Regions from separate parts of the Paenibacillus sp. NPDC101420 genome, predicted to be linked through region 1. Evidence: predicted binding sites of a transcription regulator. Region 1 holds the regulator's gene; each other region holds the start of a gene.
The links. The regulator Rex, encoded in region 1, represses fermentation and respiration genes when NADH is low (regulators of the CRP and FNR family bind a similar motif). The targets are predictions, from matches to a motif close to TTGTGAAATATTTCACAA.

Region 1 (6,952 bases):
TCTTAGCATGCCTGAAAAGTAAAAAAAAATAACCAGCATAAATATTTATGCTGGTAAAAGGACGCTGTCACGAAATTGACATCGAAATTGCTCTCCAGAGAGTACTTCTTCCTTCATTAAAATGTCAAGAGAGTAATCAAATACATTTCGTTGCTTTTCAAGGTGCTCACGAGTGCGCGTCATCAGCTCATCCAATATCTTACTATTTTCCTTCATAAGCTCTTCAGTGGTAACCATTTCCAGCTTAGCAATACCCAGCGAAGTTAAACCTGACTTCATCATCGTTTCCACAATATTCAGCGCCTGATCGAAATCACCGCGTGAACCTGTGCTTCGTCCACCATAATACATTTCTTCAGCAGCTGCTCCACCAAGTGCAATCATAATCTGATCTTCGAGATAATCTTTGGTGTACAAATACTGCTCTTGCTGAGGATTATGTCGCACATAACCAAGGGCTTGCCCACGCGGAGTCAGCGTAACCTGACTAACGCTTCCGGGACGAAGGAGCTCTGCCATGATGGCATGTCCCAATTCATGAATGGCGACTCTCTTTTTCTCTTCGTGATTTGTTTCTCTATCCGTTTTTTCACCCATCATTACCTTGTCAATCGCCATCGACAGATGCCGCTGCTCAACTTTCGTCAAGTCCTCACGCATCATATAAATCGCAGCCTCATTCATGACACTTTCAAGCTGAGCACCGGAAAAGCCATAGGCTTCTTCAGCAATTTTGTCGAGACTCACATCTGGATGAAGAGGTTTATTCTTCGCATGCAATTCCAGAATCGATTTGCGGCCCTTTTTGTCAGGCATGTCCACTTGAATATGACGGTCGAAGCGTCCAGGACGTAGCAATGCCGAATCAAGCATTTCTTTCCGGTTTGTTGCAGCTACCAGTAGAATACGCGGTGTTTCGTTATTATAAATACCATCCATCTCAGTCAACAGCTGATTCAAGGTCTGATCATATTCACGCTGCTGTCCGCCTTCACGTTTACCGCCAATTACGTCAATTTCATCAATAAAAATAATGGCACTCTGTTTATTTTCCTTAACAGCACGGTTACGAGCATCCTTGAACAAATCGCGGATCCGGCCGGCCCCGACACCTACATACATTTCTACAAATTCACTGCCTGATGCAGCCACGAATACAGAGTTTGTATAATGTGCAGCTGCTCTGGCCATAAGGGTCTTACCTGTTCCTGGAGGGCCAGTGAGTAGAATCCCTTTCAAAGGGCGAATCCCAAATTTACTGATCTCCTCATGCCGGATCAAAAAATCAAGTGCCTCACGAAGCTCTTGCTTCGCATTATCTTGCCCACCTATTTCTTCAAAAGTGAGCTTTGAAGGTCCTTCCTTCTTGCGTTTCTTTCCAGCACCAGCGTTCACTGTAAGCCCACCACGCAAATGAGCAATTATAAGTAGTGCAGTGAGCATCCCAGCTGCTATAACAATCGGGAATATATTAATACCTAAAAAAGCCATGAAAATAAACAGTACAGGAATAAATCCGAGTAAAATTTCTTTAAGGTACTTAGGCATTATTCCATACCCCCAAGGTCGCAGGTTTTCGCGGCAAAATAATAAATTTGCTTTCTTTTCCATTACTCAAGCTTACGTACACATTGTTGTCGTCGATATCAGTAGATGCTATCACATCTTTAAATTCCGTATTTTGCTGTTTCAATCTATCAAGTTCTGTAGGTATAATCGTATATTTACGGCTCTCCATGGCTTCAGCTACAGAGAACATCGCTTTATCCCAGTAATCATCCAATAGTTCACTTGAATTTTGCTCCACATCGAGTTTAAGTTTACGTCCTTCAATCACTGATTTTCCTTCTTTGGATACATACGATACTAGATCACGTAAATTCGTGCCCGGCTGCAAATCAAGTTTCAAAGTGACCTCATCGCGGTTAATACTAATATGTGAAGTATTTACTCCCTCAAATCCGGTTACAATCTTTTGGAGCGGTTCCTGTAAAGCAAACTGACGATATAAAAAGAATCCTCCGAATAATAGCATAGCCGACAGTAGAGACGTTATCAGTACAGGTACAAGACGTAATTTCAAGAAACGTCCTCCTCTCAAAGATGAAAAAATGTAAACAGAATGATCCAAAGTCATAGCTGCTAAGAGCTCACCAGAGCCTGACGTTCTACTAACACTGTTCTAATTACAAACAGTAGTATATCACAGGTGTATATACTATATTGAAAAAAAGTGTGAAGATATTTAAAATTTTATTTTTTAATTCTTTCCATTTTATTTAATTTATTGATTTAATTCGACAAAAAAAGGGCTGTTACTCTTAAAATAACAGACCTTTTTTCGTATGAATCTTTAAATCGCAATATATAAATCCACTCTTATAGTATATCACAGTTCGTGTACTAATAGTATATCAAATAATATGTCATTTTAAAAAACAAGCGAACCATAAATGGTCCGCTTGTTTCTCTTATAATGCCTTTGTTTAATTTAGCGGCTAGGTAAACTGTAACCTTCACCCATTTGAGCCCCATCCGAGAACCGATAAAATTGATAATAATATCGACCGCTTTGTTTATAAAAAAGCTGCCAAGCATACTCCCCGTTATATACTCCTGGCAACAACCGCTCAATGCTGATGTCCGGAAGATCGGCTTTTATAAGGCTACGCATTTTCGCTTCAGAGGTCCCTTTACTTAGTTCTTCAGCATATACTGCGTCGGTTCCTTCAGCAAACTTCCCGTCTACAGTAAAACGTACCCAAACCATCAACTCGGTCCCGGCTTCATTCTTCCCTGTTAAGACCCAGTACACCGCATTTTCATCCCACACGGATTTCTGCGCTTTGGTTACCTCTGTCAGACCAGCACTGGTTTTAGCGACATCCTTAGCGATATCTCGCTCGTTCCATTGATCTTTCATAATATAAGCATAGAACTGGATAAGTCCAAACAGAAGGAGCAGAATCAGAACTGACCCCAGGAGGATCCATTTTTTCCTTTTCTTCAAGGTACAGCTCCCTTTCTAGTAATATATCTTTTTTGATTATATAACACACCTGTGTGTTTATCCAAAGTTTCATATCCAATTCAATGATCTAATTATCAGAAACACAAAAGGCTGTAACTTTGCAATCGCAGAAAGTCACAGCCTTTCAGTTATTCGTTATGATCTTAGACTACCGTTTAAGCAGTCCATCAAATGATTCTTGCGCCTTACGACGGATTGCTTCCTCATCTAGCGTTACACATTCTCCATGTTTTACAACCTGTTTACCATTCACCCATACATGCTCAACATCCTTGGCACTGGCAGAGTATACAGCATGAGACAACAGATCTGTGTGTGGTAGCAAATGCGGCTGGTCTATATCAATCGCGATAAAGTCCGCTTTCATGCCAACAGCGAGTCTACCCACATCATTTAAAAAGATAGACTTTGCGCCATACTCTGTAGCTATACGCAGCGCTTCCGGAGCTGGAACAGCCGTCGGATCACCACTTACACCTTTATGGATGAGGGCTGCAAGACGCATCTCTTCAAACATATCCAGGTTATTATTGCTTGCCGCACCATCTGTACCCAGTGATACCTTCACACCAGCCTTTAGAAGATCCGTAACCCGAGCCACTCCACTAGCCAGTTTCAGATTACTTCCTGGGTTATGAGACACGCCTACATCATGACGAGCCAGTATCTCGATCTCTTCATCATTCAAATGAACGCCATGTGCAACAATAGACGGACGTGTGAACATTCCAAGCTTCTCTAAATGCGCTACAGGCCGAAGTCCGTAATCCACCACATTCTGCTCCACTTCGCGTTTGGTCTCGGACATATGGGTATGCATCGGTAAATCCAAATCATGTGCCGCTTGAACAAACTTAACAAAGAAGTCCGGTGGGCAAGTATATGGGGCGTGTGGCGAGATCATCGTCGTAATTCTACCATCAGCCTTACCATGCCAATTTCGTGCAAAAGAAATCGCTTCCGCAAGCTTGTGATTTTGTACTTCCTCTGGGCATAATCCGATTACGCCTCTCATCAGTACAGAACGAATGCCTGATAATTCGACTACCTCTGCTACTCGATCCATATGATCATACATATCCAAGAAGGTTGTAGTACCACCTTTTAGCATTTCCAGTACCGACAAGGAGGTTCCCCAGTATACATCTTCTCCAGTGAATTTCGCTTCCATCGGCCACATCTTCTCTTGAAGCCACACCTGAAGTGCTAAATCATCTCCATAACCACGAAGCAATGACATTGCCGCATGGCCATGTGTGTTTACCAGACCTGGCATAAACAGCAGACGACTGCCATCAACAACTTGTACATCATCTTCCATTAAAGGCTCTTCTTTTCCTATGTAAGTGATCAAATCATCTTCAATAGTCATATATCCATTCAGAACCGGCTCATCCGTTCCCGGAATAAGAAAACGCCCGCCCTTAATAATCGTTTTACTGCTCTTCATTTCCGGTTTCTTCCTTTCCGTCTTTCAAATAATAAGCAAGGCTTTGCAAATCCGTTGTAAAATCGGCAGCATGAACCCGGATATTCGATGGTGTTTTTAGAATCACTGGTGCAAAATTCAAAATCGCCTCAATGCCAGACTCAATGAGAATATCTGCTACATTCTGCGCTTCTGAATCAGGCACAGTAATGATCCCAATTCGAATACCTTGCTCACGAACCGTCTGACCAAGCTCCTCCATCGGTTGAACGGTAAGAGAGTTAATTTTCCGCCCTACCTTAGGTGCATAGGAGTCAAATATAGCGGTAATCTTCATAGTATCTTTCAGATAAGCATTGTAATTAGATAATGCATGTCCAAGGTTACCGGCACCTACTAAAGCCACATTCAATTGTTGATCCAGCTTCAGAATATGACGGATTTTTTCAATAAGATAAGTTACGTCATACCCGATACCTTTTCTACCAAAGTCTCCAAAATAAGCTAAATCTTTACGAATTTGAGCAGGATTCAAATCAAGTTTTTGTCCTAGTTCTTGTGAGGAAACGGTTAATATTTCACGTTTCTGGAGATCATTCAGGAAACGCAAGTACACAGGAAGTCTGCGAACAACGGCTTCTGATATTTTATCCGATTTCATAATTTACCTCCTAATTTAAGTGATATTCTGTTCAAATCCTATCGAAATTTCTGCACCTCGTCTCAATGAAGAGCGGTATTCTTATACCGCCCTTCATTGTAGAGTGATTAATTAGAGGGAAGACGCCCTTTTCAAGAAACGCCTCCGTCCTCCAACCACTCCGCTATTCGAGGAACCATTTGATCCGTAAGCATATGCTCCATTTTCGGGCCAGGCAACGAATACAGGAAATACTTCCCATAGTGAGATTCGATCACCCTTGTGTCATACACAATAACAATACCCCGATCCTGCGCTGTCCGCACCAGTCTTCCAAATCCTTGCTTAAAGCGGATAACTGCCTGAGGAACAGACAACTTCATGAACGGATTCTTCTTCTGGGCTTGTAATAACTCAGACTTCGCTTCCGCTAGGGGGTGATTCGGCGGTTGAAATGGAAGCCTCACGATAGCCAAGCATGTTAATGCTTCACCCGGAATATCTACACCCTCCCAAAAGCTGCTTGTTCCTAACAGCACAGAGGCTGCACTGTCCTGAAAACGGCGGATCAGCTTACTACGGCTGCCCCCCTCCACGCCTTGACCTAGCACCGTGATCTCTTGTGAGGCTAGAGCCTCTTTCAGAGGATCATAAACCTGGCGTAGCATCTTGTAAGAAGTAAACAGGACAAGCATCCGCCCACGTGTTGTAATAGCTGCTTCTGCTAGTGACTGTACGAGTGTATCGACAAATCGGGCATCGCCTACACTCCCCTTCACACTTGGGAAATCCCGCGGAATAACTAACAGCGCCTGCTCCCGATACTTAAAGGGAGAAGGCAGGAGTGATGTCATCAGACGCCCCTCTTCCGCAGCTTCATTAAGTCCGAGATTATCAATCATAAACTGGAAAGATTTATCCACAGAGAGTGTCGCCGAAGTTAGTACGATACTTTTCTTCTTGTCGAAAAACAGCTCCTTAAGCTGATTACTAACATCAACAGGAACGGCATACAGCTGTAGCGATTTACTGCGATAATTTCCATTCGCCTCCAGCCAATATACTACATTCTCATCATTTAATCCCATAAAAAACCGTACTTGCTCACGTATAGAAGCTAAATCCTTAAATAAGCCGCTAATATCGGTAACTAGGCTATCTGAGGAAGATTGTCCTTCTTGATCTCGCATCTCATTAAGCATTTTATCACCTTTACGGATAATTTCGCTTAATGTCAGATTCATAGTATTCTCTAAAGCAACCAATTCATCCCAATCTTTCGGTTTACGGGTAGGAAGTAGCCGCATGACTAACTGGCCGGCTTCTCCCGCCGCTGCATCGCTGCGTTCCGGCAAGAGGCTGAATAGTTTATCACTAAGCAGATCCCAGGTTTCTTTTACGGTAAGAAGGTCCGGATAGATTCTATCGATCACTCCGCTCCATTCAGAAGCTTCCTCACTGCCTGATGACTGAAGCATTTGGCGAAGTGTAGGAAGTTGGCCATTTCGACTATCCTTATAAAGACGCGATAGTGTATGTGCCACCGTGAAATGCTTCATATGCATGCCTAAATGCTTGCCAGCCACGTCCTCCAGATGATGGGCCTCATCTATTACAAGATGTTCATAAGCCGGAAGTAGTTGATGCCCAGCCTTAACATCTGCGAAAAGCTTAGAGTGGTTCGTAATGACCACGTCTGCAATACCAGCTTCATGCTTAGCCCGATGATAATAACACTTACGGAACCAAGGACACGAGCGACCCAGACAAGAATCGGTATCGCTTGCCACCGTCTCCCAAAAATCTCCGCCACGTCCACTTAGATTGAGCTCTTCGTCATCTCCTGATTCAC
Region 2 (6,952 bases), 260 kb from region 1:
TCAAAATCAATTTATTATCGACGGCAAAGTTTTCGGAGTAACACAAAAAGGTTATGTAACAACCACTATGATCAACAAAAAAATGCTGGATGAAAAAGGCGTAGCCATTCCACCTATGGATTGGACTTGGGATGATATGCTGAATACGGCTAAAGGTGTAGCTGATGCCAAAAAAGGTATTTCCGGTATTGCTCCAATGGGTAAGGGGAACGAATCAGGTTGGAACTGGACCAACTTCCTGTTTGAAGCTGGCGGAGAGATTCAAAAGATTGAAGGCGGTAAGGTTATAGCTACATTTAATTCCGATGCTGGCGTTAAAGCACTGGATTTCTACAAGAAACTTAGATGGGAAGCTAACGCGATTCCTCAGGACTGGGCACTTGGTTGGGGCGATGCTGTAGGTGCGTTCCAACAAAGTCGTACAGCAATGGTAATGGCCGGATCTGATGGCGTTATCGAGCAAGCGCTGAACCAAGGTGGACTGAAACCTGAGGATGTGCTTACGTATCCTATGCCAGCTATGGAAAAAGGCGGAAAACACACAGGGGTACTTGGTGGTGACTATCTAGTAATTAATCCAAATGCTACGCCAGATGAACAAGAAATGGCATTCCGCTACATTACTTTTGATTATTTCTCTGACAAAGGTTTGGAAGCACTGGATGCAATTCTTCAACAACGTACAACCGATGGCAAATACTTTATCCCGCCGCTCTTAGACTACTACTCAGCTGATTCTGAGTTTGGTAAGAAGACCAAAGCGGTTTATGACAAGTACACAAATGTATACCAATATAGCCCTGACATTATGGGACTTTTGGATGGTAAACCTGAAGCTCAATACAACACACAGGACTATTACGCAACCATGTCCAATGTTATTCAAGAGCTGTTCTCCAAAAAAGGAACGGATTCCAAGAGCCAGTTAGAAGCAGCAGCTAAAACAGTGCAAGAGAAATTCTTTGATACGATTAAAGCGGAATAGTCTAATGCAAAAACCGGCCCCTTTGGGGTCGGTTTTTTGTTGTGAAGATTTATAAATTTATAAATCTTCAGAAATAGTGATAATCATTTGGAAATTATTACAGTGTAGAGAAATCGTAATTGACTGTGATGAAGAGATACATTTTTGTGTACTGATTTTAGATATATGGAATAAAAAGGAGCTGAAATTTTGCTTATTAAAGTATAATTCTAAGATTTAAAGGGTTTTATAGCACATAATATGGTAAAAAGACTATAATATGATCGAATGAAAGCGCTTTGAAAACAAATCAAAAAAACTTTATACTTTGTGAAAGATTTCACTATACAAGGTGGAAATCATGTGATAAGATAAATGTGTAGAGAAAAACAACTAAAAATTGACAGGAGGACGAGGGAGATGGCAGTTAAGAACGAAGTCGCCGCCCAAGTTAAACAAGTTACCGCTGAAGAGTATATTCAGAATTTAGTGGATAAAGCAAAAAAAGCGCATGAGGCGTTCATGGCGCTAAACCAAGAGCAAGTTGACACAATCGTTCATGCAATGGCGTTGGCTGGACTCGACAAACATATGTACCTCGCAAAATTGGCCGTAGAAGAAACTGGACGCGGCGTATACGAAGACAAAATTACGAAGAACATCTTCTCAACTGAATATATCTGGCACGGAATTAAATACGATAAAACAGTAGGCGTTATTGAAGACAACGCTTATGATAGCTTCCAAAAAATTGCTGAACCCGTCGGAATTGTTATGGGTATCACACCGGTAACCAACCCTACATCCACCACGATGTTTAAAGCGTTGATTTCGATTAAGACACGGAACCCTATTATATTCGGTTTCCACCCATCTGCGCAAGAGTGTAGTGCAGCTGCTGCAAAAATTCTTCATGATGCTGCCGTGAAAGCTGGCGCTCCTGAGAACTGTATCCAATGGATTGAAATGCCAACAATGGACAAGACAAACGCATTGATGAACAACCCAGACGTTGCTCTTATCTTGGCAACTGGTGGTTCTGCAATGGTAAAAGCAGCTTATAGCTGTGGTAAACCAGCACTTGGCGTAGGCCCTGGTAACGTACCTGCTTTCATTGAAAAGAGCGCGGATATTGATCAAGCCGTAACGGACATCATTCTTTCTAAAACATTTGATAATGGTATGATCTGTGCTTCCGAGCAAGCTGTTATTATCGAAGAACCAATCTTCGATCAAGTGAAGAAAAAGATGATTGCTAATGGCTGCTACTTTGTGAATAAAGAAGAAGCTGCCAAACTGACTAGTGGAGCAATGAACGTAGATAAATGTGCGGTTAACCCAGCAATCGTAGGTCAATCCGCAGTGAAAATTGCTGAAATGTGTGGCATTCAAGTCCCTGCCGGCACAAAGATTCTGGTAGCAGAACTTGAAGGTGTAGGCACTAAATATCCACTTTCCGCTGAAAAATTAAGCCCGGTTCTTGCTTGCTACAAAGTTAAGAATGCAGATCAAGGTATCGAACGCGCAGCTCAAATTGTTGAATTTGGTGGTATGGGACATAGCTCGGCTATCCACTCCAACAACGAAGAAGTAATCATGAAGTTCTCTAACCGTCTGCAAACAGGACGTATTCTCGTTAACTCGCCTTCCACACATGGTGCGATCGGCGATATCTATAACACTAATATCCCTTCGTTGACCCTGGGCTGCGGATCTTATGGACGTAACTCCGTGTCGCAAAACGTTACAGCAATCAATTTGATCAACGTGAAAAGGGTGAATCGTCGTACCGTGAATATGCAATGGTTTAAAGTACCTGACAAGATCTATTTCGAAAAAGGCGCTACTCAGTACCTGACCAAAATGCCTGATATCACACGTGTCGCAATTATCACTGACCCAATGATGGTTAAGCTTGGATATGTTGAAAGAGTTGAACATTACCTGCGTCAACGCCAAACTCCTGTAGCTATCGAAGTGTTCTCTGAAGTTGAACCAGATCCATCGACAACTACAGTTGAAAAAGGTACTGCAATGATGAACAGATTCCAACCGGACTGCATTATCGCACTTGGCGGCGGTTCGCCAATGGATGCTGCAAAAGGAATGTGGTTATTCTATGAACATCCAGACGCAGACTTTAATGGTCTGAAACAAAAATTCATGGATATCCGTAAACGGGTATACAAATTCCCTAAACTTGGTAACAAAGCTAAATTTGTAGCAATTCCAACTACTTCGGGTACAGGTTCGGAAGTAACATCTTTCGCAGTTATTACCGATAAAACAACTGAACAGCACACTAAATATCCTTTGGCTGACTACGAGTTAACTCCAGATGTGGCTATCATTGATCCAGAGTTCGTATACAGCTTGCCAAAAACTGCTGTTGCTGATACAGGTATGGACGTATTGACACATGCTATCGAAGCTTATGTATCGGTTATGGCGAGTGACTATACTGATGGTCTAGCTATTAAAGCGATCCAACTGGTATTCCAATACCTTGAAAAATCGGCGCTGGAAGGCGACAGAGTAGCACGTGAGAAAATGCATAACGCATCAACACTTGCTGGTATGGCCTTTGCCAATGCATTCTTGGGTATTAATCACAGTTTGGCGCATAAATGGGGCGGACAGTACCACACTGCTCATGGTCGTACTAACGCGATCCTTATGCCACACGTTATCCGTTACAATGCTAAAAAACCTACGAAGTTCGCTTCGTTCCCTAAATATTCGCACTTCGTAGCTGATGAGCGTTATGCTGAAATTGCCCGTATTCTGGGATTGCCAGCTCGCACAACTGAAGAAGGTGTAACTAGCCTGATCAATGCTATTCGCGATATGAATAAAAAATTGGGCATCGAAGAATCGTTCCAACAACTGGGCTTTGATCCTAAGGACTTCGAATCCCGTGTAGATTACTTGGCTGACCGTGCGTTTGAAGATCAATGTACAACTGCCAATCCTAAGCTGCCACTGGTTTCTGAGCTTGCTGATGTATACCGTAATGCGTTCTACGGAAGATTTGATAATTAATAAATGGTTAAATAGAGAATAGGATAGTTGTGGACTTAGATAAAGGTGACAAATATCACTCGAAAGGTGATATTTGTCACAGTGTTTTTATAGAAAATAAACTAGAATGTTTATATAAACAACGGTCCCACATATGAAATGTTGATTGTGAAATTTGGAACAACCACATCTTTTGGGGATCACGAGACACGGGATCAACCTTCAAGCCCGCGATCTCTACAAATATAATAAATATAGATGGAGGGATTTAGCATGTCGGTGATTGAAAAAGAAGTAAATGAAGTGAAATCCGGTTGGAGAAGTTTTACAAAAGGTAAATGGTCCAAGAAAGTTGACGTTAACAACTTTATCGCTAGTAACATTAAGCCTTATGAAGGTAACGAAGAGTTCCTCGTAGGTCCTACTAGTAACACAACTGAACTGTGGAAGATTATTTCCCAACTGAGCAAGGAAGAAAGAGAAAGAGGCGGCGTATGGGATGTTTCCCTAGATACTGTCTCCACAATCACTTCACATGCTCCAGGGTACATTGACAAGGACAAGGAACAAATTGTAGGCGTGCAGACTGACGCTCCTTTCAGACGTTCCATCCAGCCATTCGGCGGGATCAAGATGATGGTTGATGCTACGAAGGCTTATGGCTTCGAGCTTCCACAAAACATCGTTGACATGTTCACGAACATTCGCAAAACGCATAACCAAGGCGTATTTGATGCATATACACCAGACATGAGAGCAGTACGTAAATCCGGCGTTATCACAGGTCTTCCTGATGCTTACGGCCGTGGACGTATTATCGGCGACTACCGCCGCATAGCTCTGTACGGTATTGATTTCTTGATTAAAGACAAAAAGCAACAACTAGCTGAGCTTGAAGTTGATTCCATGACAGAAGAAGTAATTCGTTTACGTGAAGAGCTGTCCGAGCAAATTCGTGCACTGGGCGAATTGAAAGAAATGGCAGCTGCTCACGGCATGGATATTTCCAAACCAGCGATGAACTTCAAAGAAGCTACTCAATGGGTATACTTTGGATATCTGGCAGCAGTTAAAGAACAAAATGGTGCAGCGATGTCCCTGGGACGTGTTTCTTCCTTCCTAGACATTTATGCAGAACGCGATATTGAAGAAGGTACTTTGACTGAAGAACAAGTACAAGAAATTGTCGATCATTTCGTAATGAAACTGCGTATCGTAAAATTCTTGCGTACACCTGACTATAATGACCTGTTCTCCGGCGACCCTACTTGGGTAACTGAATCCATCGGTGGTATGGCTGAAGATGGAACCACTCGTGTTACCAAGAACAGCTTCCGTTTCCTGAACACCCTGTACAACTTGGGTCCAGCTCCGGAACCAAACTTAACTGTACTTTGGTCCGAAAGATTGCCTGAAGGCTTCAAAAAATATTGTGCTAAGGTTTCTATCGAAACTAGTGCAATACAGTATGAAAATGACGATCTAATGCGTCCATACTGGGGTGAAGATTATGCGATTGCTTGCTGCGTATCTCCAATGCGTATCGGTAAACAAATGCAGTTCTTCGGCGCTCGTGCCAACCTGGCAAAAGCTTTACTGTATGCTATTAATGGTGGTAAAGACGAAAAATCCGGAGCGCAAGTTGGACCGGAATTCCCAGCTATCACTTCTGAATATCTAGATTATGACGAAGTAATGAAACGCTTCAAACCGATGATGGAGTGGTTGGCTAAGACTTATGTTAACACTTTGAACATCATTCACTATATGCATGACAAATATTCTTACGAACGTATCGAAATGGCACTGCATGATCGCGACATTCTGCGTACAATGGCTTGCGGTATCGCTGGTCTGTCCGTTGCAGCTGACTCACTGAGTGCGATTAAATACGCGAAGGTTAAACCAATCCGTAACGAACAAGGTATTGCAATTGACTTCGAAACTGAAGGCGAATTCCCTTGCTACGGTAACAATGACGATGCTGTAGACAATATCGCAGTAGAATTGGTTGAAACCTTCATGTCTATGATCCGTAAACACAAAACATATCGTGATGCTGTACCGACTCAATCTGTATTGACCATTACTTCGAATGTAGTGTACGGTAAGAAGACAGGTACAACACCTGACGGACGTAAAAAAGGCGAACCATTTGCACCAGGTGCTAACCCAATGCACGGACGCGACAAGAAAGGTGCTCTGGCTTCACTGAACTCTGTAGCCAAACTGCCTTACTCTGATGCACAAGATGGTATCTCCAATACGTTCTCTATCGTACCTAAGGCACTGGGTAAAGATGATGAATCCTGTAAGTCTAACCTGGTACACATGATGGACGGATACTTCCATAATAATGCTCAGCATTTGAACGTTAACGTATTTAACCGTGAACAGCTGATGGACGCTATGGATCACCCTGAGAACTATCCACAATTGACTATCCGTGTATCCGGTTATGCAGTTAACTTCATCAAGTTGACTCGCGAACAACAAATGGACGTAATTAACCGTACTTTCCACGGTTCAATGTAATTTGTTTATATTTATAAAGATCTTTCATTGAGATATGCTCTAAAATATTTGCAAGGAATTACCGCTCTTGTTTCAAGGGCGGTAATATCTTGTTCAAGAATCATTAAAATTTTAAATTTTACGGTCGCGATTAAGGAGAACACAGTCTTAAGGGCAGGGATTCTTCTTCGTGAAAGATGGACTGTTAGTCAGTCCTGGAGAAAGGATGACATCCTATGATTAAAGGTCGCATACACTCCTTGGAAACCTTTGGAACCGTTGACGGACCTGGTATTCGATTTGTCTTATTTATGCAAGGGTGCTTGCTGAAATGCCAGTATTGCCATAACCCTGATACTTGGGCTTTAGATGAAGGTAAGGAAATGACTCTAGAAGAAGTGCTTTCGGAGATCGAGCCATATTTAAACTACTATCGTTCATCCGGTGGTGGGT
Region 3 (6,952 bases), on a different contig from region 1:
GGATTTACTTGGCTGGCGTTTCGGCCTACCGTTCTAAGGAAACCCAAACAAGGCTGTTCAATCGTTATGTTGAGAAAGACGGAGAAGAACTGGCTCGTACTTACAGTGCCGTGCCTGGCTATAGCGAGCATCAGACAGGGCTTGCTATCGATGTCTCAGGAAGTGACGGGAAATGTGCTGCGGAGAGCTGTTTTGGTGGAACGAAGGAAGCGGAGTGGCTAGCGCAGCATGCAACCGAATATGGTTATATCATCCGCTTTCCAGAAGGAAAGCAGGACATTACAGGATATAAGTATGAGCCTTGGCATATCCGTTATGTGGGCAAGGATATAGCTACTTATATTGCGGATAAAGGGATTACGCTGGAAGAATATTATGATGTCGTACCCGTATCCAAATAACAGAGTGATAGAGAGCAGTCCTAAGAAATACATAGGGCTGCTTTTTTTTATCTTAGTGTTTACAGAAAGTGTCGATAAGTTGCATTCTGTTACAATTCGGGTAAGATACGTAGTGTAGTCTAAGTACATGGAAGGAAGGGGAATTAGGATGTCGATCTACAATTTTTCCGGCGTTACGCCTTCGGGTAAAGAAGTGTCATTTACAGAGTATGAAGGTAAGGTAGTGCTGATTGCCAATACGGCTAGTAAATGCGGACTTACACCGCAGTATGGGGATCTCCAGAAGCTATACGAGCAGTATGGGGATCAGGGACTTGTAGTATTAGGATTCCCCTGCAACCAATTTGCGGGTCAGGAGCCGGGTACAAGTGAAGAGGCAGAAGAATTCTGTCAGATTAATTATGGCGTTACATTTCCTGTGTTTGCCAAAGTGGATGTGAATGGACCGGATGCCAGCCCTCTTTTCAATTATTTAAAAGAGCAGCAGCCGGGTACTGGCGACAGCAGTGATATCAGCTGGAATTTCACGAAGTTTCTTATTGATCGTGGCGGTAATGTAGTAGCTCGTGTGGAGCCAAAGGAATCGCCAGAAACGATGTCAGAACAGATTGAGTCCTTACTGTAGATCATTCTAGGGACTGATGAATTGTTATTTTACAAGTATCCTTTCGACCTCGGTCTTTGGCCGAGCCTCGACGGGATTTTCTTTTTATACATAGGAATATAGAATAGGCGCCTTAAATTTTGTTGTGATAAATTATACTTGACGCTTTACAGAGACCATGTATTCTTTGAAGAGAATGTAATGCCCATGCAAAATATGCATAAAGCGTGGAATACAGCAGGATAATAACGGCAGGAGGGTTCAATACAAGCATGAAGTTAATTACAGAGGTAGCAGCACAAGCGGGAATTGGCGAAGAGCATCTGGAACTATACGGCAAATATAAAAGTAAACTTTCACCGTCCTTATGGGAAGACATGAAGAACAAACCAGATGGCAAGCTGGTATTGGTCACTGCGGTGAATCCAACCCCTGCTGGCGAAGGGAAGACCTTAACAACCATTGGGCTGGCACAGGCACTGAACGCAGCAGGAGTAAAGACCGTGGCTGCCTTGCGCGAACCATCCCTCGGACCATGCTTAGGCATGAAAGGCGGTGCCACGGGCGGCGGCAAGTCACAGATCATTCCGGCAGATGAGATTAATTTGCACTTTACGGGTGATATTCATGCGGTGACTTCTGCACATAATTTATTGTCTGCGATGATTGACAATCATATCTTCCAAGGTAATGAGCTGGGTCTTGATCCGCAGCGTATCGTTTGGAAACGCGTGATGGATATGAATGATCGCAGTCTGCGGAATATAGTGACAGGGCTCGGAGATGGAAATGGAGCCGTGCGGGAAAGTGGATTTCAGATTACAACAGCTTCTGAGATTATGGCTGTATTATGCCTATGCGATAATCTGAATGATCTCAAAAAGCGTCTGAACCGTATTTTGATTGGGTATGACCAAGAGGGACAGCCTGTAACGGCCGAGCAAATAGGGGCAGTTGAAGCGATGACAGCGCTGCTGAAGGAAGCAGTTAAGCCTAATCTGGTGCAGACCTTGGAGGGCACTCCTGTTATTGTACACGGTGGTCCATTTGCGAATATCGCACATGGCTGCAGTAGTGTTATTGGTACTCGTTATGCACTCAAGCTGGGAGATGTTGTGGTTACGGAAGCAGGCTTCGGAGCGGATCTTGGTGCAGAGAAATTCATGGATATCAAATGCCGGCAAGCGGGTCTAACCCCTTCAGCGGCAGTGCTTGTCGTGACGGTGAAATCCTTGAAATATAACGGTGGTGTACCTAAGAATGAGCTCCAAACGGAGAACCGGTTGGCGCTGCGCTCTGGATTGTCTAATTTGGAGCGTCATGTAGAGAATCTCGGCAAATTTGGGGTGCCTGTTCTTGTTGCCATTAATCATTTTGAAGGCGATAGCCCAGAAGAGATTAATGACGTTGTGGAGGCTTGTCGCCGATTGAACGTTCCTGCGGCAATATCCAAGGTATGGGCAGAAGGTAGTGCGGGCGGACAAGAGTTGGCTTCGGAATTAAAGAAACTTCTGGATCATAGCGACACTGAACGTTTTGCTCCTTTGTATGAGAATGAACTCGACATCTCTTCCAAAATCACCAAGATTGTTCGCGAAATTTACCGTGGTGCGGAGGTTAACTTTTCCCCTGCGGCCAAACGCAGCCTAGCGGTGATTGAGCGTCTTGGGTTAAATGATCTTCAAGTATGTATGGCGAAGACCCCTTATTCCTTCTCAGATCAGCCTAGATTGCTTGGCGCTCCAGAAGGTTTCACGGTAGGTATCCGTGATATTACCCTTTCGCTCGGTGCAGGGTTTGCTGTAGTGATTACGGGCAATATCGTTACGATGCCAGGTCTACCGGCTAAGCCAGCTGCTGAGGCACTATGGATGGATGAGGATGGCGTGATTCACGGTTTGGTGTAGATTCAGTTTATGATCAGGCTTTTCCCTGTTGGTTTAGGGGGAAGCCTTTTTTTGCGCGTTATAAGAAAGTATATCCTGAGGGGGCAGAACATAATGTCTTACGCCCAGGGCAAAGCTAACGAGGTCGCAATCGGCAGCAGTGACGGAAAATGCTTAAAATTGTGAACAATCTGAGAATATAGGCGAAAAGACTTGTAATGTGATAAATATCACAATATAATCAGTTTATAAAGTGAAATAAATCACAATTAACTTATCGGTGATCAGATATCTAATTTGGTCAGTCAAGCAATTCGAATATATAACCAGGTTGTCCATTTGAAGGAGGAAGAAAATAATGAAAGTAGCTGTCATTGGATGTACCCATGCCGGAACTGCCGCAATTGTAAATACTGCCAAGCTTCACCCGGAAGCCGAGATTACGGTGTATGAGCGTAATGATAATATTTCTTTCTTATCTTGTGGAATTGCTTTATACGTAGGTGGAGTGGTCAAGGACCCGCACGGGCTGTTCTATTCTTCCCCTGAGAAGCTTGCTGAGCTTGGTGTAAAGACCAACATGCGTCATGAAGTGACCGTTGTGGATACGAAGTCCAAAACATTGCGTGTTCGCAATTTGGTAACCGGACAGGAGTTTGACGATACCTACGATAAGCTGATTATGACTACGGGATCATGGCCGATTGTACCGAAGCTCGAAGGGATTGAGCTGGAAGGCGTCTTGCTTTGCAAGAACTATGATCATTCCAATACCATTATAGAAAAAGCTAAACAAGCGAATAAAATCACAGTCGTAGGCGCTGGATATATCGGCGTTGAGTTGGTGGAAGCCTTCCAAATGAACGGAAAGCAAGTTACGCTGATTGATGGTGAAGATCGTATTTTGAATAAATATTTGGACCCAGAGTTTACTGCGCCGATCGAACAATCCTTTAAGGATCATGGTATTAAATTAGCGCTGAATGAGAAGGTAAGTTCTTTTGCTGGTGAAGGTGGTAAAGTTACCAAGGTTATCACAAGCGAAGGGGAGCATGAGGCGGATCTTGTAATTCTCTGCATCGGCTTCCGTCCGAATACTGAGCTGTTAAAAGGTCAAGTGGATATGCTGCCAAATGGCGCAATTCTGGTCAATGATTATATGCAGACTAGTTGCCCAGATGTGTATGCCGCTGGTGACAGCTGCGCGATTCATTACAACCCTACAGGTAAGCACGCTTATATTCCACTGGCAACCAATGCCGTACGGATGGGCACTTTGGTCGCACGTAACTTAGTGAAAGAGACGATTCCTTATATGGGTACTCAAGGGACTTCGGGCATTAAGATTTATGAAGATAATATCGCTGCTACCGGTCTTACTGAAGAAGGGGCTAAGGCTGAAGGAATGGACGTAGAAACTACCATGATTATTGACAATTACCGTCCAGAATTTATGCCAACCTTCGAGCAGGTGCAATTAAAAGTGGTATTTGATCGCGCCACACGCCGCATTCTCGGAGCGCAAATCTTGTCCAAAACGGATTTGACGCAATCGATCAACACAGTATCTGTATGTATTCAAAATAAAATGACAATCGATCAGCTTGCCTTTATCGATTTCTTCTTCCAACCTCATTACAACAAGCCTTGGAACTTCCTGAATACAGTAGGCCTCGAATCGCTACCGGCATCAGTACCAAGCAAAGAGGCAGTAACCGTATAATTTAATTGCCTGTGAACAATAAAGTTGGGTAAACCGGAGCCATATATGGCTCCGGTTTTTTGTGATTGATGATGGTACTATTTACCTTTAAAATAATATGGAGCCTGTTCTTACAAATGTAATTATGGATGCGCTTCGTTAAATTTGACATGTCAGTGAAAAGTTTCACTTAGTTTTTCGTTAAGTGATAATTATCACGTTAATGTGTTTTATGACACGCTACAATGGTCGTAAAGGAACAAATTTTAAGTAAATAGATGAAGGGGATAGGAATCATGGCTTATAATAAACCGCAGCAGATTGCCGCAGTCACGGTCGAGAACGGCATAAAAAAGGCGCACAATCCTTTAAGCACCGTACTAATTCTGGGCTTTCTGGGAGGAGCGTTTATCGCGCTCGGATTTTTACTGGATATTCGCGTCATTGCTGGCGCACCACATGAATGGGGATCCATCGCTAACTTTATTGGGGCAGCTGTCTTCCCTGTAGGATTGATTCTAGTACTGCTTGCAGGGGGAGAATTGCTGACAGGCAATATGATGGCTGTGCCACTCGCCTTTATGGCGAAGAAGATATCCTTCTGGGAAGTTATTAAGAATCTCGTATTGATTACCCTGAGCAATCTAGCGGGAGCTTTGTTTGTAGCTTACTTTTTCGGTCACGTGGTTGGTTTAACCTCTGACGGTGTGTATTTAGAAAAATTAGTGGAGATGGCAGGACATAAGCTTGAGGCAGACTTCTTGCCGGCATTTGTTTCCGGTATCGGTTGTAACTGGCTCGTAGCTTTGGCGGTATGGCTCTCCTATGGAGCAGATAACTTCAGTGGCAAAATCCTCGGTATCTGGTTCCCAACGATGGCTTTTGTAGCTATCGGCTTCCAGCACGTTGTAGCCAACATGTTCTTAATTCCGGCAGCTATTTTTGAAGGTTATTTTTCATGGGGAGAGTACTTCAACAATTTTGTTCCGGTATGGCTAGGAAACTTGACGGGCGGTGCGATCTTTGTTGCGGCAGCTTATTGGATGGCTTACCTGCGCAAAGAGCCTGCATCTATTCAGTCCGTAGACAGCATGTCTGGCAGCGGTGTAAAAAAACACGCCTAAACCTATCTTATAGAGCACTCCTTAGAATAGTCGAGGGGTGCTTTTTGCTGTATAGACAAATAAAATCCGCCGTGATGTATCCGAGCTCGGGGGAACGAATTCGGATGCACAGCGAATTTTAAAAGGGGGAGTGTTTCTAGGCTCTATTACCCCGACTTTGTAATAACGAAACACTTCATTATGGTTTAGTCTACTTTACGGAAGACAGCGGCAACTATAAAATATAAATAGATAGTAGAAATAGGGAGGACTGCGGACGTGAAAGGTGCTACTTTTTTCTCAGCTACGTTAGAAGTTAGTCCTAAATAAGAGGTGAAGTATACTGAGACTTTATCACGATAGCACGTCAATGCGTCTGCTTGCCCTGAACCCTGTTTTGGGATAATACTGGATGGAATAATGACACATATATTACAGGGGATGTACACTACTTATGAAGTTTTTACAGAATTATCCTAAAGAAGTTAAGATATTTTTAATTGCTAGTCTTATTAATGCAACGGGTAGTGCACTGATGTGGCCATTGGTTACAATGTATGTTTTTGATGAGCTTGGACGCAGCATGTCGGATGCCGGATTAGTGATTCTTATTCAATCAGTTGGAGGAATTGTGGGTCAACTACTCGGGGGCTCACTCTATCATAAGGTAGGCGTTAACCGGCTGATTGTTGGAGCGCTGGGCATGAATGCACTTGCTCTGTTCACTTTGCCGGCAGCAAGTAACAACTGGACGTTATTTATGGTCGCGATGGGACTGGTAGGGCTCTTTAATTCACTGTCCTTACCTGCGATTCAGGCATTTATCGGCTTTCGTTTTACGAAGCAGCGCGGAGAGCTGTTTAATGTTATTTATGTCGCTAATAATATTGGTGTAGCACTGGGAACGGCGTTAAGTGGTTTTTTGGCCGATATTTCTTATATGCTCAGCTTTGTGATGAACGGCGTAACTTCAGCGGTATTTGCGGTATTCTTTTTTGTATATCTCAAGAAAGTCGGAGGAGATTCTCCACAGGAGGTCGCAGAACACCAGAAGGCTGGTCCTGACAAACAATCTACCTGGAAGCTAATGGGGCATACACGAATCTATCTTTATATGGGTATTGCCTCGATGTTCCTACTATTAGGGAACTCTATCTGGAATACAGGGGTATCTCCGTTCATTATTTCTGAGGGCTGGCCTAAGAAGACTTATGGTTTTCTCTGGACGCTTAACGGAATTCTCATTTTTGCGGCTC

Region 2: pflB (formate C-acetyltransferase) is a predicted target of Rex. The motif match lies at 4,152-4,169, and genes of this name have one in related genera.
Region 3: ACQKMP_RS17045 (formate/nitrite transporter family protein) is a predicted target of Rex. The motif match lies at 4,768-4,785, and genes of this name have one in related genera.

What each region holds. Positions count from the first base shown of each region.
Region 1 is NZ_JBNNSE010000002.1:515,009-521,960, reverse strand. It holds gene ACQKMP_RS11180 (AAA family ATPase) at 46-1,548, opposite strand; gene ACQKMP_RS11175 (hypothetical protein) at 1,541-2,083, opposite strand; gene ACQKMP_RS11170 (DUF5590 domain-containing protein) at 2,492-3,010, opposite strand; gene ACQKMP_RS11165 (amidohydrolase) at 3,180-4,481, opposite strand; gene ACQKMP_RS11160 (redox-sensing transcriptional repressor Rex) at 4,468-5,121, opposite strand; gene dinG (ATP-dependent DNA helicase DinG) at 5,253-6,952, opposite strand, start outside.
Region 2 is NZ_JBNNSE010000002.1:256,616-263,567, forward strand. It holds gene ACQKMP_RS09910 (ABC transporter substrate-binding protein) at 1-985, shown strand, start outside; gene adhE (bifunctional acetaldehyde-CoA/alcohol dehydrogenase) at 1,385-4,006, shown strand; gene pflB (formate C-acetyltransferase) at 4,259-6,520, shown strand; gene pflA (pyruvate formate-lyase-activating protein) at 6,736-6,952, shown strand, end outside.
Region 3 is NZ_JBNNSE010000003.1:400,843-407,794, forward strand. It holds gene ACQKMP_RS17025 (M15 family metallopeptidase) at 1-401, shown strand, start outside; gene ACQKMP_RS17030 (glutathione peroxidase) at 550-1,026, shown strand; gene ACQKMP_RS17035 (formate--tetrahydrofolate ligase) at 1,278-2,912, shown strand; gene ACQKMP_RS17040 (FAD-dependent oxidoreductase) at 3,250-4,614, shown strand; gene ACQKMP_RS17045 (formate/nitrite transporter family protein) at 4,890-5,717, shown strand; gene ACQKMP_RS17050 (MFS transporter) at 6,151-6,952, shown strand, end outside.